DNA from 4 places in the Cobetia sp. PDI-12MA genome. Region 4 is predicted to be linked to each of the others. Evidence: predicted binding sites of a transcription regulator. Region 4 holds the regulator's gene; each other region holds the start of a gene.
What was found. Region 4 encodes LexA, which represses DNA repair genes until DNA is damaged. Its sites were predicted from a motif close to TACTGTNTANNTANACAGTA; they were not measured.
Positions count from the first base shown of each region.

Region 1: the regulator LexA is predicted to act here: its motif matches at 1,742-1,761, upstream of dinB (DNA polymerase IV).
Region 2: the regulator LexA is predicted to act here: its motif matches at 3,608-3,627, upstream of AC5WNI_RS01920 (LexA family protein).
Region 3: the regulator LexA is predicted to act here: its motif matches at 2,743-2,762, upstream of recN (DNA repair protein RecN).

Region 1 covers NZ_CM183351.1:2,687,387-2,693,187, forward strand. Annotated here, with positions in the region: gene AC5WNI_RS11465 (Na+/H+ antiporter family protein) at 269-1,615, shown strand; gene dinB (DNA polymerase IV) at 1,780-2,838, shown strand; gene purU (formyltetrahydrofolate deformylase) at 2,950-3,804, opposite strand; gene AC5WNI_RS11480 (ribonuclease J) at 4,218-5,798, shown strand.
Region 2 covers NZ_CM183351.1:413,872-419,672, reverse strand. Annotated here, with positions in the region: gene AC5WNI_RS01950 (heme lyase CcmF/NrfE family subunit) at 1-127, opposite strand, end outside; gene ccmE (cytochrome c maturation protein CcmE) at 127-633, opposite strand; gene ccmD (heme exporter protein CcmD) at 715-981, opposite strand; gene AC5WNI_RS01935 (heme ABC transporter permease) at 978-1,745, opposite strand; gene ccmB (heme exporter protein CcmB) at 1,911-2,633, opposite strand; gene ccmA (cytochrome c biogenesis heme-transporting ATPase CcmA) at 2,630-3,340, opposite strand; gene AC5WNI_RS01920 (LexA family protein) at 3,814-4,290, shown strand; gene AC5WNI_RS01915 (IMPACT family protein) at 4,317-4,943, shown strand; gene AC5WNI_RS01910 (MliC family protein) at 5,268-5,801, opposite strand, start outside.
Region 3 covers NZ_CM183351.1:157,605-163,405, forward strand. Annotated here, with positions in the region: gene AC5WNI_RS00735 (outer membrane protein assembly factor BamE) at 1-289, opposite strand, end outside; gene fur (ferric iron uptake transcriptional regulator) at 368-790, shown strand; gene recN (DNA repair protein RecN) at 985-2,655, opposite strand; gene grpE (nucleotide exchange factor GrpE) at 3,033-3,656, shown strand; gene dnaK (molecular chaperone DnaK) at 3,860-5,782, shown strand.
Region 4 covers NZ_CM183351.1:996,019-1,001,819, reverse strand. Annotated here, with positions in the region: gene AC5WNI_RS04315 (TetR/AcrR family transcriptional regulator) at 1-375, opposite strand, end outside; gene lexA (transcriptional repressor LexA) at 916-1,545, shown strand; gene AC5WNI_RS04305 (hypothetical protein) at 1,719-1,958, opposite strand; gene AC5WNI_RS04300 (DUF6586 family protein) at 2,211-2,690, opposite strand; gene topA (type I DNA topoisomerase) at 2,690-5,332, opposite strand.

The DNA of each region.
Region 1 (5,801 bases), 1.7 Mb from region 4:
AGCCGTCATGGCACGCCAACTTGTGCCATTTGGCAGCGCCCACGTTCATCGGCCATTCAGCTTGCGTTGCCCTTCTGGTAAGATTATGCGCCGTTTTTGACGGCATTCAGGAGGAAGCCGCAGGAACACTGCGACAGCAAGGCATTCGTCACGAATGTACACGTCATGCGAGGCATTGCCCCGGGATCGGGTGGCCACGCACCCACAGTTCGCCCGCTCTGTCCGCAACACTCCCAAAGCTGGCACAACCCCACATAGAGGTACTCGCATGAATGCGGTAATTCTGGCCGTCCTGGTCATGGTCGGCCTGTCGTTGGCTCGCGTCTCGGTCGTCTTCGCGCTGGTCGCCGGCGCCCTGGTCGGCGGTCTGTTCAGCGGGCTGTCCCTGACCGACACGCTCGGCGCCTTCAATGACGGTGTCGGCGGCGGCGCCAAGGTCGCACTGGCCTACGCCACTCTCGGTGCCTTCGCCGTCGCCCTGTCTCGCTCCGGCCTGCCGGACCTGCTCGCCGCACGCCTGATCGGCCTGCTCAATGGCGAAAGCACGCCGCGCCGCCAGACGGCCATCAAGTACGGCCTGCTGGGCAGCGTGACTCTGGTCGCGATTTCCTCCCAGAACCTGATTCCGGTTCACATCGCCTTCATCCCGATCCTGATTCCGCCGCTGCTGGTCGCCATGAACCGCCTGCGTCTGGATCGTCGTGCCGTGGCCTGTGCACTGACCTTCGGCCTGACCGCGCCCTACATGCTGCTGCCAGTCGGTTTCGGCTCTATCTTCCTCAACGACATCCTGCTGGCCAACATCAATGATGCCGGCCAGTCGCTCGGTCTCGACGTGACCCGTGGCATGGTGCCGATGGCGATGGCGATTCCCGTCGGCGGCATGTTCCTCGGCCTGCTGACGGCGCTGTTCGTCTCCTACCGCAAGCCGCGTGACTACGCGACCCGCGAGATCAAGTCCAGCAACGTACCGCACCATACGCCCATGCACACGCCGTCCAAGAGCGGTCTGGTCATGGCAGGCATCGCCATCATCGCCGCCCTCGGCATTCAGCTGTATTCCGGCTCGATGATTCTCGGCGGCCTGGTCGGCTTCGCCATCCTCTCGCTGGGTGGCCTGTTCAAGTGGAACGAAGCGGATGACCTCTTCACCTCCGGCATGCGCATGATGGCGCTGATCGGCTTCATCATGATCTCGGCGGCAGGTTTCGCTTCCGTGATGAAGGCCACCGGCGATATCCAGACCCTGGTCGACGCCTCCTTCCACATCATCGGTGACAACAAGCCGCTGGCCGCGCTGGTCATGCTGATGGTCGGTCTGTTCATCACTCTCGGCATCGGCTCCAGTTTCTCGACCATTCCGATCATTGCCGCCATCTACGTGCCGCTGGCGCTGCAATTCGGCTTCTCGCCGCTGGCCACCGTCGCGCTGATCGGCACCGCCGCCGCGCTGGGAGATGCCGGCTCACCGGCTTCTGACTCGACCCTCGGCCCGACGGCCGGCCTGAATGTCGATCAGCAGCACGACCACATCTGGGACAGCGTGGTGCCGACCTTCCTCCACTACAACATCCCGCTGATCGTGTTCGGCTGGGTGGCCGCGATGACGCTGTAATCCGCTGAGCGCCAGTCTCGCGCCCAAGCAAGATGCCAGCCATGCCAACGCCCGACAGTGGGGACTCTCCTCACTGTCGGGCGTTATCGTTGGTGAGCCTGCTCAAGCGCAATGAGTGGGCACAAGCACTGGACAGCCATCCAGTCTTTTAGCATGATGCGCACATGCGCAAGATCCTCCACGCCGACTGTGATTGCTTCTATGCCGCCGTCGAGATGCTCCGCCATCCCGAGTGGCGCGAGGTGCCCATCGCCATCGGTGGCCGCACCGAGCAACGCGGCGTCATCGCCACCTGCAACTATCCCGCGCGCGCCTTCGGCGTACGCTCGGCGATGTCGACCGCCCGAGCACTGCGCCTTTGCCCACAGCTGATTCTGGTACCCCCGGATTTCGAGCGCTACCGCGCCGTTTCCGCCGAGATCCAGGCACTCTTCCATGAACTGACGCCCCTGGTGGAGCCCCTCTCGCTGGATGAGGCCTATCTGGATGTCAGCGCCGTGACTGACTTTCAGGGCAGCGCCACCTGGATGGCGCGCTGGCTGAAGGAAGAGGCGCTCAGGCGCACCGGCATCACCCTCTCCCTTGGCGTGGCCGCCAACAAGTTTCTGGCCAAGATCGCCAGTGACTGGGAAAAGCCCGACGGCCTGACGGTGATCACGCCCGAGACCAGCGACGCCTTCATCCGCCAGCTGCCCGTCGGCAAGCTTCACGGGGTCGGCCCGGCGACGCTGGCGCGTCTGACACGCCTGGGCATCACCACCTGCGAAGACATGCGCGGCACACCGTTGACGACACTGGCCGAGCACTTCGGCAAGTTCGGCACACGCCTGCACGAACTGGCGCACGGCATCGATGAGCGACCGGTGCGTGTCGAACGCGAACGCAAGTCGATCAGTGTCGAGCACACCTTCGATCACGACCTGCCTGACCTGCCAGCCTGCCTGGAGCGCCTGCCCGCCCTGCTCGAACGCCTGACCAGCCGTCACGCCCGTCATGACCAGCCGGTGCTGGCCAAGCAGTTCGTCAAGATCCGCTTCAGCAACTTCGAGAGCACCACGCTGGAAAGCCTGCTCCCCGCCTCGACCACCACGCTGCCGAGCGCCAACAGCTTCGCCCTGCTGATGGAGCAAGCCTGGCGACGCGGCCACCGCCCTGTCCGCCTGCTGGGCGTCGGCGTACGTCTCAAGGCCCGCGAGGACGCCCAGCAGCTGGGGTTGTTCTAGCTCGACGCCAACCTGATCCCGCAACCAAAAAAGCCGGCACCTGAGACAGGTACCGGCTTCATCGTCACGACCTCAGGTCGATGACAGACTCATGCGTTGAGCAAGCGAGGCTCAGGCGAAGACGATGGTCTTGTTGCCGTGGATCAGCACACGATCCTGCAGGTGCCAGCGCAGGCCGCGGGCCAGCACCTTCTGCTCGACATCACGGCCGATGCGCACCAGTTCCTCGGCGGTATGGCAGTGTGTGACGCGATGGATGTCCTGCTCGATGATCGGGCCGGCATCCAGCTCTTCGGTCACGTAATGACAGGTCGCCCCGATCAGCTTGACCCCGCGCCCGAAGGCCTGGTGATACGGCTTGGCACCCACGAAGGAAGGCAGGAAGCTGTGGTGGATGTTGATCAGGCGACCGGCATAGCGTTCACACAGGCTCGGCGGAATGATCTGCATGTAGCGCGCCAGCACGATGCAATCGGCCCCGGATTCTTCCACCAGACGCTCGACTTCGGCAAAGGCCGGAGCCTTGTCATTCTTGTCGACCGGCACGTGATGGAACGGAATGCCGTGCCATTCCACCAGCGAGCGCATGTCATCGTGATTGGAAATGACGCAAGGAATCTCGCAATCCAGATCACCGGACTGCCAGCGATGCAGCAGGTCCACCAGACAATGGGAGTCCTTGGAAACCATCAGCACGACACGCTTCTTGGCAGCGGTGTCATGCACGCGCCACTGCATGCCGAACTCTTCACCGATCGGTGCGAAGCGCTTGCCGAGCTCATCGGCGCTCAGGCCGATGGTTTCGGGGTTGATCTCATAGCGCATGAAGAAACGGCCGGCGCCAAGATCAGAATGCTGATTGGCTTCGGTGATCCACCCGCCCTGCTCGGCGATGAAAGTGGAAACTCGGGCAACAATTCCGACCTGATCAGGGCAGGACACCACCAGGCGATAGGCGTGAGACATCGTAAGTTCAACCATTGTGATAGCGGGAATGATGTTCAGCCGGCGAAACGCCGGCCTGCGCGAGGAATCATGACACCGCCCGTAAGCAGCCCCTCGGCAAAGGTGGGCTATTGTAGCTGATCACGCGGCCTGAAACAGTGCTGCGCCCCGATTCTGTCCATATGGTCAATACGACATTGCGATCAGCGACATCACGCCGGCCCACCTCAAGGCGTCACGTTGACGGCCGAGGCGCTATCGAATCGAATCGATCGGACAACAGCGCCATTTGTGGCGCTTCGCGGGATTCCCGTATAGTTGAGCCACATTTTATAGATGGCATGACATCCATGTTGAAACCCCGCGTTCAAGTCCGTCAGAGACAACGTCCGCCGCTGCACCTGCTACCACTGGGTGGCTGCGGCGAGATCGGCATGAATCTGACGCTGTATGGTTATCAGGATCACTGGATCGCCGTGGATTGCGGCATGATGATTCGTCAGGATCTGCCGGAAGGTCCGTTGCAGGTACCGGATATCGAGTCCCTGGCAAGCCTGGGCATCAGCCCGCAGATGCTGGTGATCACCCATGGCCACGAAGACCACATCGGCGCAGTCGCCTGGCTGTGGCCGAAGTGGCGCTGCCCGATCATCGCCACGCCCTTGGCGGCTGGCCTGCTGCGCGCCAAGTTTGCCGAGCGCGAGCTGGAAACCTCCAGCCTGCAGATCATCGAGGTGGATGAAGGCTTCGAATCCGGCCCCTTCGCGCTGCGACTGTTGCCGCTGACCCACTCGATTCCGGAAAGCTGCTCATTGCTGATCGTCACGCCGGAATATCGCGTGATGCACACCGGCGACTGGAAGCTGGACCCGGAGCCGTTGATCGGCAAGCCTACCGATCCGGAGCGTTATCAGGCACTGGCGCCGGTCGATCTGGTCGTCGGCGACTCCACCAATGCGCCGCTGGCAGGCCATTCGCGTAGTGAAGGCGAGGTTGCGCGCGCACTGGAGAAGACGCTGGCCGGCTGTCGCGGTCGCGTCGTCGTGACCTGCTTTGCCAGCAATCTGGCCCGCATACTGGCACTGGGGCGCGCCGCCGCACGCAATGGCCGCCGCATCACGCTGCTGGGTCGCTCGATGGAGCGCATGGTGCGCGTCGCCCGCGGTCTCGGCTATCTGGAGGACTTCCCGCCACTGGTACCGGTGAAGGACCTGGGCTATCTGCCCCCGGAAGAGGTCATGGTGATCGCCACCGGCAGTCAGGGCGAGCCGCGCGCCGCACTGTCACGCCTGGCCAATTCCCGGCATCCGGACTTCGAGCTGGCTGCCGGCGACACCGTGATCTTCTCTTCCAAGGCGATTCCCGGCAATGAACTGGCCATCGGCAAGCTGCACAATGCCCTGACACGGCTCGGCGTCGGCATCATGGAAGAGAAGCAGTTCCCGGAGCTGCACGCCTCCGGCCACCCGGCACAGGAAGAATTGCGCACCTTCTATGGCTGGCTCAAGCCGGTACGTCTGCTGCCGGTGCATGGCGAATATCGCCACCAGCTCGCTCACACCCAGGTGGCACAGTCCCTGGGCATCGAGGCACCGCTGATTCCCGTCAATGGTGACGTGATTCGCCTCGATGCTCAGGGGCTGTCAGTGGAGAAACGACTGACACTGCACGAACGCATCATCGAGCATGACAAGGTGCGTCCGCTGGACTCCATGGACCGCCGTGCCCGCGCGCGTCTCGGCCGGCATGGCAGCGTCTCGCTCGCGTTGCCCGTCACGCTGCAGGAAGCCGGCTGGGTTCGCATCGGCCGCTTGATGCTGGATATCAGCGGCACCTCAAGTCTGGATGAAGACAGCTTCGCCGAGTGGCTGGATGACACCCTGGCAGGCCTGGATGCCAGCAATGAACGTGAACTCAAGCAGCAACTCGATGGACGCATCAATCGCTGGCTGCGCAACCACCTGCGCCATGAGCCGGTGCTCTTCCTGCATATCATGGCCATGAATCAGGAGTGAGTG
Region 2 (5,801 bases), 580 kb from region 4:
CAAAGCTCATCCACAGCGGGCGACGCGTGCTGGCCCCCGCCAGCGGCACGACAGCCTGCACACAGGCCAGACAGGCACCCAGAATCAGCGCGAAGTGGCCGATTTCCGGCAACAGTTGCATCACCATCACGGGGCCTCCTGCGGATCGATCGCGGCCTTGGTAGCGCTGCTGTCGCTGGCCAGGTTGCCCGTCCTGTTACCAGACACATCGCGCCCGGAGGCCTTGAGTGCATCGGATACCTCCGGCGGCATGTACTTCTCGTCATGCTTGGCCAGCACTTCGCTGGCCTCGAGATGATCACCATCGAAGGTGCCCATCACCACCACGCCCTGCCCTTCACGGAACAGGTCCGGCAGGATGCCCTGATAATGCACCGTCACATCATGATCGAAATCGGTGACGGTGAAGATGGCATCCAGCGTCTCGTTGTCGCGCCTGACACTGCCATCACGCACCATGCCACCCGCACGGATCTGCCGCCCCTGGGGCGCTTCGCCACTGGCGATCTGGGTCGGGGTATAAAAGGCGTTGATGTTGGCGCGCAGGGCATAGAGGGTCAGACCCACCGCGAGGGCGGCCAGCAGCACGATGGCCGTGACGATATACAGGCGCTGCTTGCGTTTGGGAGTCATGGTCAGGGCTCGATCAGGGCAAGGGACAGTCAAGCCTCTCGCGGTCAGCGGGACAACCGCCGCGGGAGGAAGAAAACAGATTCAATCACGAGAGGTGCGGCGCGAATCCTGAGGTGACGAACGATGCGAAGCGCGGTGTGTAGCAGGGTGCGAAGAATGACGGGAAGCGTCGCGGCGCAGCCGGCGACGGATATCCGCCTCCAGCGCGCGACGCGACAGCCGCGTGGCGATCACCAGCCCCACCAGGCACGCCGCCGTCAGCCCCCAGGCCGACCACACATACAGCGCATGGCCGCCCATGGCGAAGAACTCGCTGACACTCGAGAAGGCGATGCCCGGCAGATTCATGGCTTGTCCCCTTCTGCCGCGACCACCGCAGCATCGGGGCGCGCACGCGAAGATGGACTCAGCAGATCACGCACCCACTGCTTGCGACTCTCGCGCCTCAGCACCTCGACCCGCGTGCGCATCAGCACCAGCGCGCCGAACAGGGCGTAGAAGCCGATCACCATCATCAGCAAGGGAATCCACATGCTGGCCGGCATCGGCGGCGCTTCGCTGAGCGTGAAGGTGGCCGGTTGATGCAGTGTGCTCCACCAGTCCACCGAATACTTGATGATCGGGATATTGACCATGCCGACCAGCGCCAGGATCGAGGCCGCACGCGAACCACTGTCACGGCTGGCAAAGGAACCACGCAATACGATCACGCCCAGATACAGGAACAGCTGGATCAGCATCGAGGTCAGCCGGGCATCCCAGATCCACCAGGTGCCCCAGGTGGGGATGCCCCACACCGAGCCGGAAAACAGTGCCAGCGCCGTCATCAAGGCACCGACGGGCGCGGCGGCCGTGGCGACCATGTCCGCCAGCTTGATCTTCCACACCAGGAAGAGCAGCGCGCACACCGCCAGCAGCATGAAGCACGACTGGGCGAGAATCGCCGCTGGGACATGTACATAGATGATGCGGAAGCTGTTGCCCTGCTGGTAGTCGGCGGGCGCGAAGGCCAGCCCCCAGACACTGCCGGCCACCAGTGAGATGATCGCCAGCGCCCACAGCCACGGCAGCCAGCGCTGACTGGCCGCGAAGAAGGTCGTCGGCGCACCCATGCGATGCAGCCACGGCCATAGCCCGCCCTTGCGGGGACGAACCTTGCGGGAAGGCGCTTGAGGAGAGTCGGAATCGGCGGTCACACGGGCCTCTTGTCAGGGGCAATGAAGAGCCTTGCGAATGCCCGAGCATGCTCGGGCAGCGTCATGCAGTTCTTGATCCGGTTAGCCATTGATGCTCAGCCTGAGTCCGGCGGCGATGGCGAGCGGCGCCAGCAACAGGGCCAGCGCCAACATCGCGCCCAGAATGGCCAGATGCGCCAGACTGGGCATGCCATTGACGGCGCTCTGTACGGCGCCCGCACCGAAGATCAGCACAGGGATGTACAGCGGCAGGATGATCAGCGAGAGCAGCACCCCGCCGCGCCGCAGCCCCACCGTGAGTGCCGCACCGATCGCGCCGATCAAGGACAGGCTCATGCTGCCCAGCGCCAGCGAGGCGATCAAGACGCCAAAGGCGCCGCTCGGCAACCCCAGCATCACGCCCAGCAAGGGTGCCATCAGCGCCAGCGGCAGGCCGGTCAGCAGCCAGTGGCCTGCTACCTTGGCCAGCACCAGCAACGGCAATGGTTGCGGCGTCAGCAACAGTTGCTCGAGGCTGCCGTCCTCCAGATCCTGCCGGAACAGGCCGTCCAGTGACAGCAGCGTTGCCAGCAACGCCGCCACCCACAATAAGCCCGGCGCCAGTGTGGCCAAAAGCGCCTTGTCCGGTGAGATGCCCAACGGAAACAGCGTGATCACCAGGGCGAAGAACACCAGCGGATTGATCAGCTCACTGCGCCGGCACAGCGCCTGACGCAGGTCGCGCGCGAGGGTCGCCTTGAAGGCCCCGGCCAGCGAACTGTTGGGCGGGGCCTCGGGTAGTGCCGTCAGCAGCTCATGGTTCATGCCGAGACGCTCCCTCTCGAATCCACGCCTGCAACTTGTCCCAGACATATCCGTCGCAAGCGTGAGGCCTGCGAGAAGCGATGATGGGTCGTCATCACCACGCTACCCCCACGCTGGACGTGAGCGAGCAGCAATGATTCCAGCGCCTGAACACCGTCGCGATCGATGGCGGTGAAGGGCTCATCGAGCACCCACAGCCGGCGTGGTGTCAGATGCAGCCGCGCCAGCGCGATACGTCGCTGCTGCCCAGCGGACAGCTGCTGGGCAGGTACATCCTCGAAACCGGCCAGTCCCACGGCGTTAAGCGCCGCCCAGGCAAGCTCGCGGCGGGCCTCTGCCTTCGCCTGCGGTTGACCGCCAAGCGCCTGATACCAGGCAAGGTTTTCCAGTGCGGTCAGGGTGCCCTTGATGCCGGGCTGGTGGCCCAGATAGAGCAGTGAGCCCAGAAAGTCGTCACGCACCCGCGAGGTGAGCTGGCCGCGCCAGAGCACCTCGCCCTCGTAGTCATGGAACTGACCGGACAGAATCTTGAGCAGGGTCGTCTTGCCACTGCCATTGGCCCCTTCGACCTGCAGGATCTCTCCCGCATGCAGCGAGAGATCCAGTCCCTCGAACAGCCAACGCTCATCACGCTCACAGCCGAGCGCCACGACCGCCAACAGAGGCGGCGCGCTACTGACTTCATCGCTGGCAGGCTGGCTGGGCATCCCGGATTCTCGCGGCTGAGCCGTCGCGGAGTGCGACATCAAAGGCAGACCCAAGGGTCACTGCGGCCCATTCTACGAGCTGAGTTCGACACTGACCACCGAGCAGCTGATCGCCTGGCATCGCAGCCCCGCCATGACGGGCAGTCAAGCACTCGAGAAATATATCAGCGACATGTGGTGCACATTCATACGACACACTTTCGCTGGTTTGGCGCCGGTCGATCCGCTGACCTCTTGCCACTTCGCGAGAGCTTGCTATGATGCAGGCACTGTATACAAAAACAGTATCCATACAGTACCTTCATCACACGTCTGCCGAGTGCAGGCACAGACTGATCGGGTCGGCTCAACGCGTTATCAGCATGTTCGCGGAGCCTAGCAGGCGACAGATGAACTCAGCCTGACGACCCTCCACGCTGCACCGCAGGCCGACGCACCATCCGCGCCGACCGCACGGCATCAGGGGATAGCTCATGTCACGTCTTCACGCTCCGCACTACCTTCAGCGTCTTCACAACCTGCCGCTCAATGACCAGGCCTGGCAGGAAATCACCGCCAGCGACATGATGGATATCCCGCTGCTCGGCAACATCACGGCCGGCATGCCCATCGAAGCCATCGCCGACTGCGGTACGGTTGCCGTGCCGACACGCATGGTGCGCCGCAACACCTACGCCCTGCGCGTGCGCGGCCATTCGATGATCAACTGCAATATCCATGATGGCGACATCATCATCATCGAACGCAGTGAAAGCGCCGAGAACGGCGAGACCGCCGTGGTGATGATCAACCAGCAGGAAGTGACGCTGAAGAAGCTGTATATCGAGAAGACCGGCGTGCGCCTGCAACCGGCCAACGACAGCATGGCCCCCATCTATCTCAAGAATGCCGATATCGAAGTGCTGGGCATGGTGATGGGCGTGGTGCGCGGCAATGCCGTCACTCACTGAGGACGACGCTTTGGTAAGATGGTGCCATGACCTATCTGATACCGGCACTGGCGCCCGAGGCGCACCATGAACACAGCATCGAGATCGAGAAGAGCCGCTTCATCGCCTGGCTGGCCCATGCCCCGACGCCAGAAGGCATGACGCGGCTGCTGGCTCAGGCGCATCTCGCCCACCCCAATGCACGCCACCACTGCACGGCGTTCATCGCCGGGGCGCCCGATGAGCAGAATGCCATCGGCTTCTCCGATGATGGCGAGCCGGGCGGCACTGCTGGCAGGCCGATGTATCAGGTGCTCGAAGGCAGTGGCGTCGGTCAGGTGGCCTGTGTGGTGATCCGCTACTTCGGCGGTATCAAGCTGGGCACCGGCGGACTGGCGCGCGCATACAGCCGCGCAGTGCTCGAGGCGCTCGAGAACCTGCCCACCACGACCTTCACACCGCGCACGCCCAGGCGCCTGAAGGTCGGCTTCGCCCATGAGGCCGATGTTCGCCACTGGCTGAACGGCTACGATGTGCCGGTGGATGCCAGCGACTATGGTGCCGATGGCGTGGTGTTGACGGCGGGCTGGCCGCAGGGCGGTGCCCAGCCGCCGCTGGAAGAACTGCATGCGCGCCTCAAGGGAGCGCTGGAAGTGCTCGACTCCCGCGACTGATCTGCACCAGCGACTGATCGACGCCAGCGACTCCCTTTTGCTGTGCACAAACACGAACGCCATCGCTATCGGGCGGCGATGGCGAAGGATGAGGCCAGCGCGCGTGAATTACCCTTGCCAGCGAACAGGGAAGCAGACACCAGCAGGACATTGAGTGAGGCTTTTGACCTGTGGAAGGTCTCCATGAAGGTGAGGCGTGATCCTGTCGACGGTATTCGACCCGATCCGCATGCACCGCATGATAAATGAGCCATTCCACACGAAAAGCGACTTGAATCGCCTATATCATTCGAAAAAGGCGAATGTCACAGCCAGCCACCACCCTTATTCGACCGCTGACGGATAACGGAACGCCTCTCCACAACCCTTCAATTCCTGCCCTGCAACCGTCAAGGTCGCCGTCAGCGGGTAGGGGGCGCCCTGCATCGAATCGAAGCAGGCACCCGGCGCGACCACCAGCTGCAACGGCTCGCCCTGCTTGCCGTCAGCCGGGAGTTGCGCCTTGAGCACACGGCTATCGTTTGCCTCGCGGGCGACCCGATAAGGCAGCTTGACCACCTGGATGCCTGACGAGCGAGCGCCAGCCTCCGTCTTTGCAGAGCGCTCGGATTCCTGCGCCTCGTGTAGCGACTCGAGCAAGCCCTGCATGACCGTCAGCGTCAGCAGATTGTGCTCGCTGTCGAGACTGACCTGCCAACCGGGCTCATTACCCTGTGCCACCAGCAGTGGCTTTTGTGTCGTCGGATGAATCACGCGCCGATCATCCTGCACACACTCCAGGTTGCCGCGGGCATTCTGCAGCATCGCCTCGGAACCCTTGAACCACACCTCCAACCCCTCTTCACCGGGCAGCGCCTT
Region 3 (5,801 bases), 840 kb from region 4:
AATCGCCTGCGAAGGTCAACGTCACACGCTTGTTGATGATTTCGCCATCCGCTTTCTTGAGGCGATAGACGTAGTCCCAGCTATCCTCACTGAAGGGGGCGGTCAGCAGCGGTGAGCCCATCACGTAGATGACCTGTTCGCGGCTCATGCCCGGCTTCAATTGCTCGACCATTTCCGGCTTGATCAGGTTGCCCTGAGGAAGGTCGCGCTTGTAGACGCTGAAGTAGCTGCACCCGGTGAGCAGCGACAGGGCGCTGCAAAAGGCGACTGTTTTGATCAAGTTTTGCATTTGCCCTGAAGATTCCCTATCGTTTTGCCTTGGCCGATCATACCTGATACATCAAGCGACTGCGAAGAGTACCCCAGCATGGCCGATCAGAACCATGAACTGCGCAAGGCGGGACTCAAGGTGACCCTACCGCGAGTCAAGATCCTGCAGATCCTCGAGAAATCGACGGATCGACACCTGAGTGCCGAGGACGTGTACAAGGCGTTGCTTGAGGCTGGCGAAGATGTCGGTCTGGCGACGGTTTATCGTGTGCTCACCCAGTTTGAGACAGCGGGACTGGTGATGCGCCACAACTTCGATGGCGGTCACGCTGTCTTCGAACTGTCCCAGGAAGAACACCATGACCACATGGTATGTCTGGACAGCGGCGAGATCATAGAGTTCTGTGATCCCGAGATCGAGCGCCGTCAGCGCGAGATCGTCGAGGAGCACGGCTATGAGCTGGTCGAGCATGCGCTAGTGCTCTACGTGCGCCCCAAGGGTGACAAGAGCGATAGCTGACGCGGGTTGCGTCAGGGATGACGTGGCCGGAGAGCCTTCTCCGGCCAGAGACACGAACGGCCGCCCTCAAGGGCGGCCGTTCGTGTCTCTGGCGTTCATTTTTCCTCGATCCATGACTCCAGCGCTCGTCTTGCCGGGGAGTGTCATTGGACGAATGGACGTCAGCAGCGGTGCATGGAGGTCGACGGCAGCGTTCAGTGGCGGCTGTCGGCAGCGCCCAGCATCTCGCGGGCATGGGCGAGGGTCTGCTCGGAAAGGTGAATGCCGCCCAGCATGCGTGCCAGCTCGCGCACGCGGCCGCTTTCATCCAGCAGCGCCATGTGGGTGCGGGTCGTGTCCTTCTCTGCCTGCTTCTCTATATGCAGGTGCTGATGCGCCTGTGCGGCGACCTGCGGCAGGTGAGTGACGGTCAGCACCTGACCCTTGTCGCCCAGCCGACGCAACAGTTGACCGACGATCTCGGCAGTGGCGCCGGAGATGCCGACATCGACTTCATCGAAGACCAGGCTGGGGATGGTCGAGCGACTGGCGGCCACGACCTGGATCGCCAGCGACACACGCGAGAGCTCGCCGCCGGAGGCGACCTTGGCCAGCGCACGTGGCGGCTGGCCCGGGTTGGCGCTGATGCGGAAGTGGATACGCTCCATGCCTTCCGGTTGCGGACGCTCCCGCGCCTCGATGGCGACCTCGAAGGTGGCCTTGCCCATGCCCAGGAAGGCCAGCTGATCCTGGATGTCGCTGGCCAGTTGCGGGGCGGCAGTGGCGCGTCTGGCGCTCACCTCACTCGCCAGCCCCTTCCAGGCCTCGCGACGCTGAGCCACTTCTTCGCGCAAGGCTTCGATGGCCTCCTCATCGCCACCCAGGCCGTCGAGTTCTTCGCTCAGGCGCTGATGAAGGCCATGCAGCTCGTCCGGCATCACATGATGCTTGCGCGCGATATGATGGATGCGGCTCAGGCGCTCATCGACGAAGGCGAGGCGCTCGGGGTCGAGTTCGGTGACTTCCACGAAGCGGTGCAGCTCACGCGCCGCTTCCTCTATCTGGATGCGCGCTTCCTCGAGCATGCCCAGCGCACTGGCCAGTGAGCCGTGCTCGTTGCCCGGCAGATGCGCCAGGCGGGCCAGGGCCTGGTTGAGGCGAGACAGCGCACCTTCTTCGTCGTGATCACAGCACTCGGCGGCGGACTGCGCCTCGGCCAGAATCTGCTCGGCATTGGCCAGCGTTTCCTGCTCCTGCTCCAGGGCTTCCAGTTCCCCTTCGCATAGCGCCAGTTCATCGAGCTCCTCGACCTGATAGCGCAGCAGCTGGCGGCGCGCACGCACTTCATCGCCATCATTGCTCATGCGCTTGAGACGACGATGCGCCTCCTGCCAGTGACGGAAGTCCTCGCGCAGCTGGGCGGCCTGAGTCTCCAGGCCCGCATATTCGTCGAGCTGACGCAGGTGCGTCTCTTCCTTGAGCAGGGAGTGATGGGCGTGCTGGGAGTGGATGTCGATCAGGTGCTCGCCCAGCTCGCGAAGGTCGGCGATGGTGCAGGGTGTGCCGTTGATCCAGGCCTTTGAGCGGCCGCTGGCGGTGATGACGCGACGCAGCAGGCAGTCGTCGCTGCCTAGTTCGCGTTCATCCAGCCACTGGCGAGCGTCGTCAAGCTCACTGATATCGAAGCGCGCGATGAGGTCGGCGCGGTCGGCGCCATGGCGCACGCTGCCGGCATCGGCACGCTCGCCCAGGCACAGGCCGAGGGCGCCGAGCAGGATGGACTTGCCGGCACCGGTCTCGCCGGTGATGGCGGTCATGCCGCGGCGGAAATCGAGTTCCAGCGTTTCGACGATGGCAAAATCTTGGATGGCGAGTTGCAGCAGCATGACTACCTCCGAGGGGGGCTTTGACGTACGCCGTGCTGGGGGAACATCAGCGGACCCGGACTCGATGGGCGGGCTACGGTGTCGCCATACAGTATGTTTATACAGTGATCATGGCTTTTTATACAGCACGTTCGGGTGGCCTTCAATCCATGCCGGGTTCAGTGGGGAGAAAAGCCCGCGGCAAGGCTTGAGAAGCGATGTGCTGTCCCCATATAGAGGCACTGACACTTTCAGTCGGCAGCAATGGCCTGGCCTTGCTGCCTCTCAAGGCAACTCATGGCCTGTCTGTCAGCCAGTGCGTGTGATGCTTCGCGACACGCTCAGCAGGCCACGAATCAGGGCAATGGCGCATAGACGCCGGCCCGCAGGAGATCAGCATGGCTCAGGACCCGCAGACCCCGATGGATGAAGAGCTTCAGCGTGCCGCTCGCGATGCCGAGCCGCAGCCGGAAACGCCGGAAGGTGAAGTGATCGACAACGTACTGGATGCCGACGATACCGGCGGCGAAGGTACTCTGGTGGACAACCCGGAAGCCGAGATGCTGGCCGCTCAGGTCGAAGAGCTTGAGCAGGCCGTGAAGGAAGCCAAGGACCAGGCGCTGCGCGCGGCTGCCGATGCGCAGAACGCGCGCCGTCGTGCCGAGCAGGACGCCGAGAAGGCGCGCAAGTTCGCGCTGGAGAAGTTCGTCAAGGAAATGCTGCCGGTGGTGGATTCCCTCGAGAAGGCGCTGGAATCCATGTCGGGTGACGAAGCGGCCAAGACCCACGTCGAAGGCATCGAGATGACCTTGAAAATGCAGCTGGATGCCCTGAACAAGTCAGGCGTCGAGCAGCTGGACCCGCACGGCGAGCCCTTCGATCCGGAATACCATCAGGCTGTCGCCATGGTGCCGTCCCCGGACGCGGAACCGAACAGCGTCATCGACGTGATGCAGAAGGGTTACACCCTCAATGGCCGCCTGGTGCGTCCGGCGATGGTGGCAGTCAGCAAGGCCTCATGAGGCCTGCGCGCTCCCAGCGCCCAGTCGGCGTTGGATCGCGCCCTGTGGGGGCTCAGGGCGATCCGGCCCGGGAAAATTTGCCCGGCCGGGTCTTGAAACCCTGACACGCGACCCCATCTAGAGAAACAAGTTCAGGCACCGACACAAGGTGCCGACATCCAGACTTATCTTTCAGGCTAGCAATAGATTCGAGGTATACGATTATGGGACGCATCATCGGTATTGACTTGGGTACTACCAACTCCTGTGTGGCAGTGCTCGACGGCGAGAAAACCAAGGTCATCGAAAACGCTGAAGGCGGTCGCACCACACCGTCCATCATCGCTTACACCGACGACAACGAGATTCTGGTCGGCCAGTCGGCCAAGCGTCAGGCAGTGACCAACCCGGAGAACACCCTCTTCGCGGTCAAGCGTCTGATCGGTCGCAAGTTCAAGGATGATGTGGTTCAGAAAGACATCAAGATGGTGCCGTACAAGATTGTCGAAGCCGACAACGGCGACGCCTGGGTGCAGGTGAAAGACAAGAAGATGGCACCGCCGCAGATCAGTGCGGAAATCCTCAAGAAGATGAAGAAGACCGCGGAAGACTACCTCGGTGAAGAAGTCACCGAAGCCGTCATCACCGTTCCGGCCTACTTCAACGATTCCCAGCGTCAGGCGACCAAGGATGCCGGCCGCATCGCGGGTCTCGACGTCAAGCGCATCATCAACGAGCCGACTGCCGCAGCCCTCGCCTACGGCATGGACAAGTCCCGTGGTGACAAGACCATCGCGGTCTACGACCTGGGCGGCGGTACCTTCGATATCTCCATCATCGAAGTCGCCGACGTCGACGGTGAGACCCAGTTCGAAGTGCTCGCCACCAACGGCGACACCTTCCTGGGCGGTGAAGATTTCGACATGCACCTGATCAACTACCTGGTTGACCAGTTCAAGGCAGACAGCGGTATCGACCTGTCCGGCGACAACCTCGCCATGCAGCGTCTGAAGGAAGCCGCCGAGAAGGCCAAGATCGAACTGTCCAGCGCTCAGCAGACCGACGTGAACCTGCCGTACATCACGGCTGACAACACCGGTCCGAAGCACCTGAACGTCAAGGTGACTCGTTCCAAGCTCGAGTCTCTGGTCGACGACCTGGTCGCACGCTCCCTGAAGCCGTGCCAGACCGCGCTGTCCGACGCCGGCCTGTCCGCCTCCGAGATCGACGATGTCATCCTGGTCGGTGGTCAGACCCGCATGCCGCTGGTGCAGTCCAAGGTAGCCGAGTTCTTCGGCAAGGAAGCACGCAAGGACGTCAACCCGGATGAAGCGGTCGCTGTCGGTGCCGGCATCCAGGGCGGCGTGCTGGGCGGTGACGTCAAGGACGTGCTGCTGCTGGACGTGACGCCGCTGACCCTCGGTATCGAGACCATGGGTGGCGTGCTGACGCCGCTGATCGAGAAGAACACCACCATCCCGACCAAGAAGTCTCAGGTGTTCTCCACCGCTGAAGACAACCAGGGCGCGGTGACCATCCACGTCCTGCAGGGTGAGCGCAAGCAGGCCGCGCAGAACAAGTCTCTGGGGCGCTTCGACCTGGCCGACATTCCGCCGGCACCGCGCGGTGTGCCACAGATCGAAGTCGCCTTCGATCTGGATGCCAACGGTATCCTGAACGTGTCCGCCAAGGACAAGGCGACCGGCAAGGAACAGTCCATCGTCATCAAGTCTTCCGGCGGCCTGTCCGACGACGAGATCGAGCAGATGGTGCGTGACGCGGAAGCCAACGCCGACGAAGACAAGAAGTTCGAGGAAATGGTCCAGCTGCGCAATCAGGCCGACGGCATGATTCACGCGACCAAGAAGACCCTGACCGAAGCCGGTGACAAGGCTGAAGCCAGCGAGAAGGAAGCCATCGAGACGGCGATCTCCGAGCTGGAAGAAGCCCTGAAAGGCGATGACAAGGATGCGATCCAGGCCAAGCTGGATGCACTGACCGAAGCGTCCGGCAACCTGGCGCAGAAGCTCTACGCCGAGCAGGGCGCCCAGGGTGAGCAGGCTGCCGAAGGTCAGGCTGGCAAGAAGCAGGACGACGACGTGGTTGACGCCGAGTACGAGGAAGTCAACGACGACAAGAAGTCCTGAGGGATTTCTTGAACGACGT
Region 4 (5,801 bases):
CATATGGCCCTGACCCTGAGTGTAGGCAAGCCCGAGCAGGCGCATGAAGGTGCGCAGGCTGTTGCGCTCGGCCGGCACCTCCAGCACGGTACGCGCCATCACCTCCAGCAGGACCTCAAGCGGCACCTGACGCCCGGCGTATTGCTGCTCGACACTGTCGAGCGCCGCGTGGAAACGCTCGCTGAACGGATCGAGATAGCGCGCGAAGACCGCCTGGATCAGCGATTTCTTGGACCCGAAGTGGTAGTTCACCGCCGCCAGATTGACCTTGGCCTTGCTGGTGATGTTGCGCAGTGAGGTCTCGGCGAAACCACGCTCGGCGAACAGCACCTCGGCAGTATCGAGGATGCGGGTAACGGTATCGGTCTGGGCCATGGGCGGAACCCTTGTCAGGTAGAAGAGGACTGGAGTCGTAGGTCACGACGCAAGCGCCGCGCGGCGACTCTCTCATGAGGTGGTGCAGGTACACCGGAAGGCCACGTACCATATCGGCTCGTTTGTTCACGACACACGTGAGTACGACACATCCGAGCCCTGCCATCGGCGAACATTCGTTTGAAACACTTTGATTCTAGCGCGCCATGTCACGACTGACAATTCTCTCGCGTTTCAAACGCCAAAGGTTTAGTCGAGCCTGATATTCCTTCAATGCAGACCGTTCCGATTCAAGGACTCGCCGTGCTCGGTGACAGACCACCCCGCAGGGCCACACCGGATTGCCCTCTCGACAGCTTGCCTTGGATATCGACAAGCCAAGTCGGCAGACAGCGATATCTCGACGACTACCTGCCCTTTGAGGCCTCCACACAAGCCACGATGCCTTGCATGACTGCCATGACTGGATACAATGACAGTTGTATGGATGCACACCCCGTGCCGTCAGCTCAAGATGCCGCCCAGGCCAAAGGCAATGCCATGACCCAGCCGCTTACTCCGCGCCAGCAGGATGTCTTCGACTTCATCATCAAGACCATCAAGTCCTCTGGCTACCCGCCGACGCGGGCCGAAATCGCCCAGGCGCTGGGCTTCCGCTCGCCGAATGCCGCCGAGGAGCATCTGCGTGCCCTCAAGCGCAAGGGCGCCATCGAGATGGTGCCGGGCACCTCACGCGGCATTCGCGTGCCGTCGCTGGCTGACGTCGACGACAGCGCCAACGATGGTCTGCCGGTGATCGGGGAAGTGGCCGCCGGCAGCCCGATTCTTGCCAGCGAGCATATCGACCGTCACTGCCCGCTGCCGAGCGACTACTTCTCGCCGGCTGCCGACTACCTGCTGCGTGTGCGCGGCGTGTCGATGAAGGATGTGGGAATTCTGGAAGGCGACCTGCTGGCCGTGCATCGCACCACCAGCGTGCGTGACGGGCAGATCGTGGTGGCACGCCTGGGAGATGAAGTCACCGTCAAGCGCTTCCGCCGTGACGGGCACTATGTGTGGCTGGAAGCCGAAAACGAGGACTTCTCACCGATCAAGGTCGACCTGCGCACGGACAGCCTGGAGATCGAGGGCCTCGGGGTAGGTGTCATCCGCGATGGTGGCCTGCACTGAGGTCTTGACCAGCTGCACTTTGAGCAACCTAGCGTTGCCCAGCAGCACTTTTCCATCAGGGCTTTTCTCGCAGAGCTTTTCTCGCAGAGCCCTGGGCAACAGGAAAGCCGTACGCATTGCACAAAAAACCCGCCTCGAGGCGGGTTTTTTGTGCGCGAAGCGCGAGCGATGCATCAGTGCACGATGCCTTCTGACTGCTCATCCTCGTCTTCTTCGCCATCCCAGAGGCGAGTCCGGGTGATGGCGTGGTCGATCATCTCACGCGCGACCTCGAAACGATTGTCACGCAGCAGATCAGCGGCCTCGTCTGAAATGCGAATGCTGAGCAGCGGCTCACCTTCGCTTTCCGCGGCGCGCAGAATCACTTCACCATCTTCCATTTGCACAATTTCAAGTACGGCGGGATCGGACACGTCATTCCTCCTGCACGGCACCTCGTGAGATACCGGCGTCGTTGTAATCGTCAGCGCGACGGCTGGCAAGCCCGGCACCGCGTTGCCATCAGCGACGCAGAAAAAAGTACGACCACAGCCAGAGCCATGGTCGTACCGGAGAGTGCAGGGCTTGCCACAATGCGATCAGTCTAGCACCCGTGAAGGCGAAACGTCACCCGATCGCCATGCGCCAGTCATCACCAGCGTGCAGCGCCATATCAGCGCCTTGACCTACCACTCGACGCTCGACTCGCGCAGCTGCGGCAGCAGCGCCTTGAATGCCGTGATGGCGGCGCTGAGACGCTCGGCCAGCGAGTCGCTCGAGGCTGCCGCGATGATCAGACCATCACCCCGCGAACGCGATTCCTCGCGGCGAGCGACGCCACCCTCTTCATGCAGACGGGTCACATCCGCGATCAGCTCAGACAACCAGCTGTCAGGACGTTCCAGCAGGCTGCGCAGCTGCTCGACCTCGGCAATGGGCGTCGGTGGTGTGGCCAGGCGCTCGCGCCAGCTCCCCTGCGGCCAGCGCGCCGTCACGGCACACTCTTCCAGCAATGAGGCCAGCGCCAGCTCCAGCAGGGCGAGCGCGCCCTCTTCACCGGCCATGCGACGCGCCACGGCATGCTCATCGTCGCCAGAGACCGCTGACTGGGCCAGCAGCAACTCGGCCTGATACAGCAGCTGATTGGTACGGGCACGCTGGCTCATCAGCTCTTGGCTCCCTTGCGCTTGTCCTCGACGACCCAGCGGCCGTTGTCGTAGGTCGCCTTCCAGCCGGTCGCCTTGCCATCTTCATCGGTCATGACGTACTGAGCCTTGACCTTGCGCGAGAAGCGAATCTGTGCAGGACGTCCATCCGGGTCCTGATCCGGGGCCTCGAGAATGAAGTGATACTTCTCCGGCAACTCGTCGGCGTGCGCCTTGAGCTCCTTGACCAGCGGCGGGCGCGTCTCGCGATTCTTGGGGAACTGGCTGGCCGCCAGGAACAGGCCACTGGCGCCGTCGCGCAGCACGTAGTGGTCCTCGACCTTGACGCAGGCAAGTTCCGGCATCGGAATCGGGTCCATCTTCGGCGGCGCCACTTCACCGGACTTGAGCAGCTTGCGGGTATTCTTGCAATTCTCGTTGGTGCAGCCGAAGTACTTGCCGAAACGCCCGGTCTTGAGCTGCATGTCGGAACCGCACTTGTCGCACTCGATCACCGGGCCATCGTAGCCCTTGATGCGGAACTGACCTTCCTCGACCTCGTGACCGACACAGTCCGGGCTATTGCCGCAGACGTGCAGCTTGCGCTGCTCATCGATCAGGTAGCTGTCCATCGCGGTGGCACAGATCGGGCAGCGACGCTTGGCGCGCAGCGCATCCGTCTCGGCATCTTCACCGGCATCGGCCGCCACGGCCTCATCGCCCGGCAGCAGATCGATGGTGGTCTTGCAGCGCTCCTTGGGCGGCAGGTTGTAGCCGGAACAGCCCAGGAACACCCCGGTCGAGGCGGTACGGATCTGCATCTCACGCCCGCAGGTCGGGCAGGCGATGTCCGTCGGCACCGGCTGGTTCGGACGCATGCCCTCTTCGGACTGGGCGTGGTCCAGCTCGGCCTTGAACTCGGCGTAGAAGGTGTCCAGCAGCTCGCGCCAGTTGCGCCCGCCGTTGGCCACCTCATCGAGGTAGTCTTCCATGCGCGCCGTGAAGCCGAAGTCCATCAAATCCTTGAAGGACTCGCTGAGGCGATCGGTGACGATGTCGCCCAGTTTCTCGGCATAGAAGCGGCGGTTTTCCAGCGCCACGTAGCCACGGTCCTGGATGGTGGAGATGATGGCGGCATAGGTGGACGGACGACCGATACCACGCTTTTCCAGCTCCTTGACTAGGCTGGCCTCGGTGTAACGCGCCGTGGGCTTGGTGAAGTGTTGCAGCGGCTGCAGCTCGACCAGGTCCAGCTTCTCGCCGATGGCAAGATCCGGCAGCGACTGGTCCTCTTCCTTCTTGCCCATCGGCTTCATGACACGCGTGTAGCCGTCGAACTTGAGCACACGGCCCTTGGCGCGCAGCTCATAGCCATCCACTTCGATGGTCAGCGTGGACGACAGGTATTCGGCCGGCAGCATCTGACAGGCCACGAACTGGCGCCAGATCAGCTCATACAGACGCTCGGCGTCACGCTCCATGCCGACGAGATCCGTCGCACGGCGCGACACTTCGGAAGGACGAATCGCTTCGTGCGCTTCCTGGGCGCCTTCCTTGCTGGAGTAGACGTTGGCCGCTTCAGGAAGGTAGTTGCTGCCGTATTCTTCGCTGATGAAGTCGCGCGCCGTGGCCACCGCGTCCGCCGACAGATTGGTCGAGTCAGTACGCATGTAGGTGATGTAACCCGCCTCGTAGAGACGCTGGGCCATCATCATGGTCTTCTTGACCGAGAAGCCGAGACGACCACTGGCCGCCTGCTGCAGGGTGGAGGTGATGAATGGCGCGTTCGGCTTGGAGCGCGTCGGCTTGTCTTCACGATTGGTGATCGCGAGTCTGGCGGTGCGCAGCGCCGCGATGCGATCCATCGTCTCCTTCTCGCTGGTCGGACGGAAGGCCTTGCCATCCTGACGTGCCAGCTCGAAACGGATCGCCTCACCACTGGCGGCGGCCAGCTCAGCGTGGACATCCCAGAACTCTTCGGGGATGAAGGCGCGGATCTCGCGCTCGCGCTCGACGATCAGACGCACGGCGACCGACTGCACACGACCGGCGGACAGACCACGGGCGACCTTGGCCCACAGCAGCGGCGAGACCATGAAGCCCACGACGCGATCCAGATAGCGGCGCGCCTGCTGGGCATGCACGCGGTCCATCTTCAGCTCACCCGGCTCATCGAAGGCTGCCGTGATCGCCTTCTTGGTGATCTCGTTGAACACCACGCGCTTGTAACGCGAATCGTCGCCACCGATGGTCTCGCGCAGGTGCCAGGCAATCGCCTCACCTTCGCGGTCAAGATCCGTCGCGAGATAGATGGTGTCGGCCTTCTCGGCCAGACGCGTCAGCTCGGAAACGACCTTCTCCTTGCCGGGCAGGATCTCATAATGCGCCTCCCAGCCATTCTCCGGGTCGACCCCCATGCGGCGGATCAACTGGGTCTTGGCCTTCTGTGCCTTGTGAGCCGCCTTGGCCTCGGGCGACATCTTGCGAGTCTCCGCCGCCTGACGGGCACGTTCCTTGGGGTCGGTGGCCTGCTTGCCGCTACCGCTGGTCGGCAGGTCGCGGATGTGCCCGACACTCGACTTCACCACGAAGTCGTTGCCGAGATACTTGTTGATGGTCTTGGCCTTGGCAGGCGACTCGACGATCACCAGTGACTTGCCCATGGTTGCTCGCATCTCCTGGCCGGCGCTGATTGCGCCGGCGAATGACTCGTCGCGCTGGGTTTTGTCCCAGCCGAAAAATGCGCCTACCCTACCCCAGCATTTCAGCGCTGACCAGCAATGTTGAGACTGACGCCTCGACGGGACGGCTCGACAGGGTGCCTCTGCGACAGCCTCGAGACATGCCCTGCCACCCGCCACGTCAGCATGCGGCTTGCGCCGAATGACATCGACAGCCGTCAGGCATGTGGTCGCGGGCAATCCGGCCTCCGAGCCGGGTTTGAGCATAGGTCACCAGCACATGACCGCGGTCAACGGGTCCGGTACAGGGGCCTGCGTTGGGCCGATGAGCGGAAATTTCGCTCAGCAGGGTATTGCCACTATATAGGTAGCACTGGAATGGCTGTCAGTGAAAGCCAGCCAGCGGACATTGGCGTGACGGGGCGGTCACCACGACGCTGCCGCAGAGCCT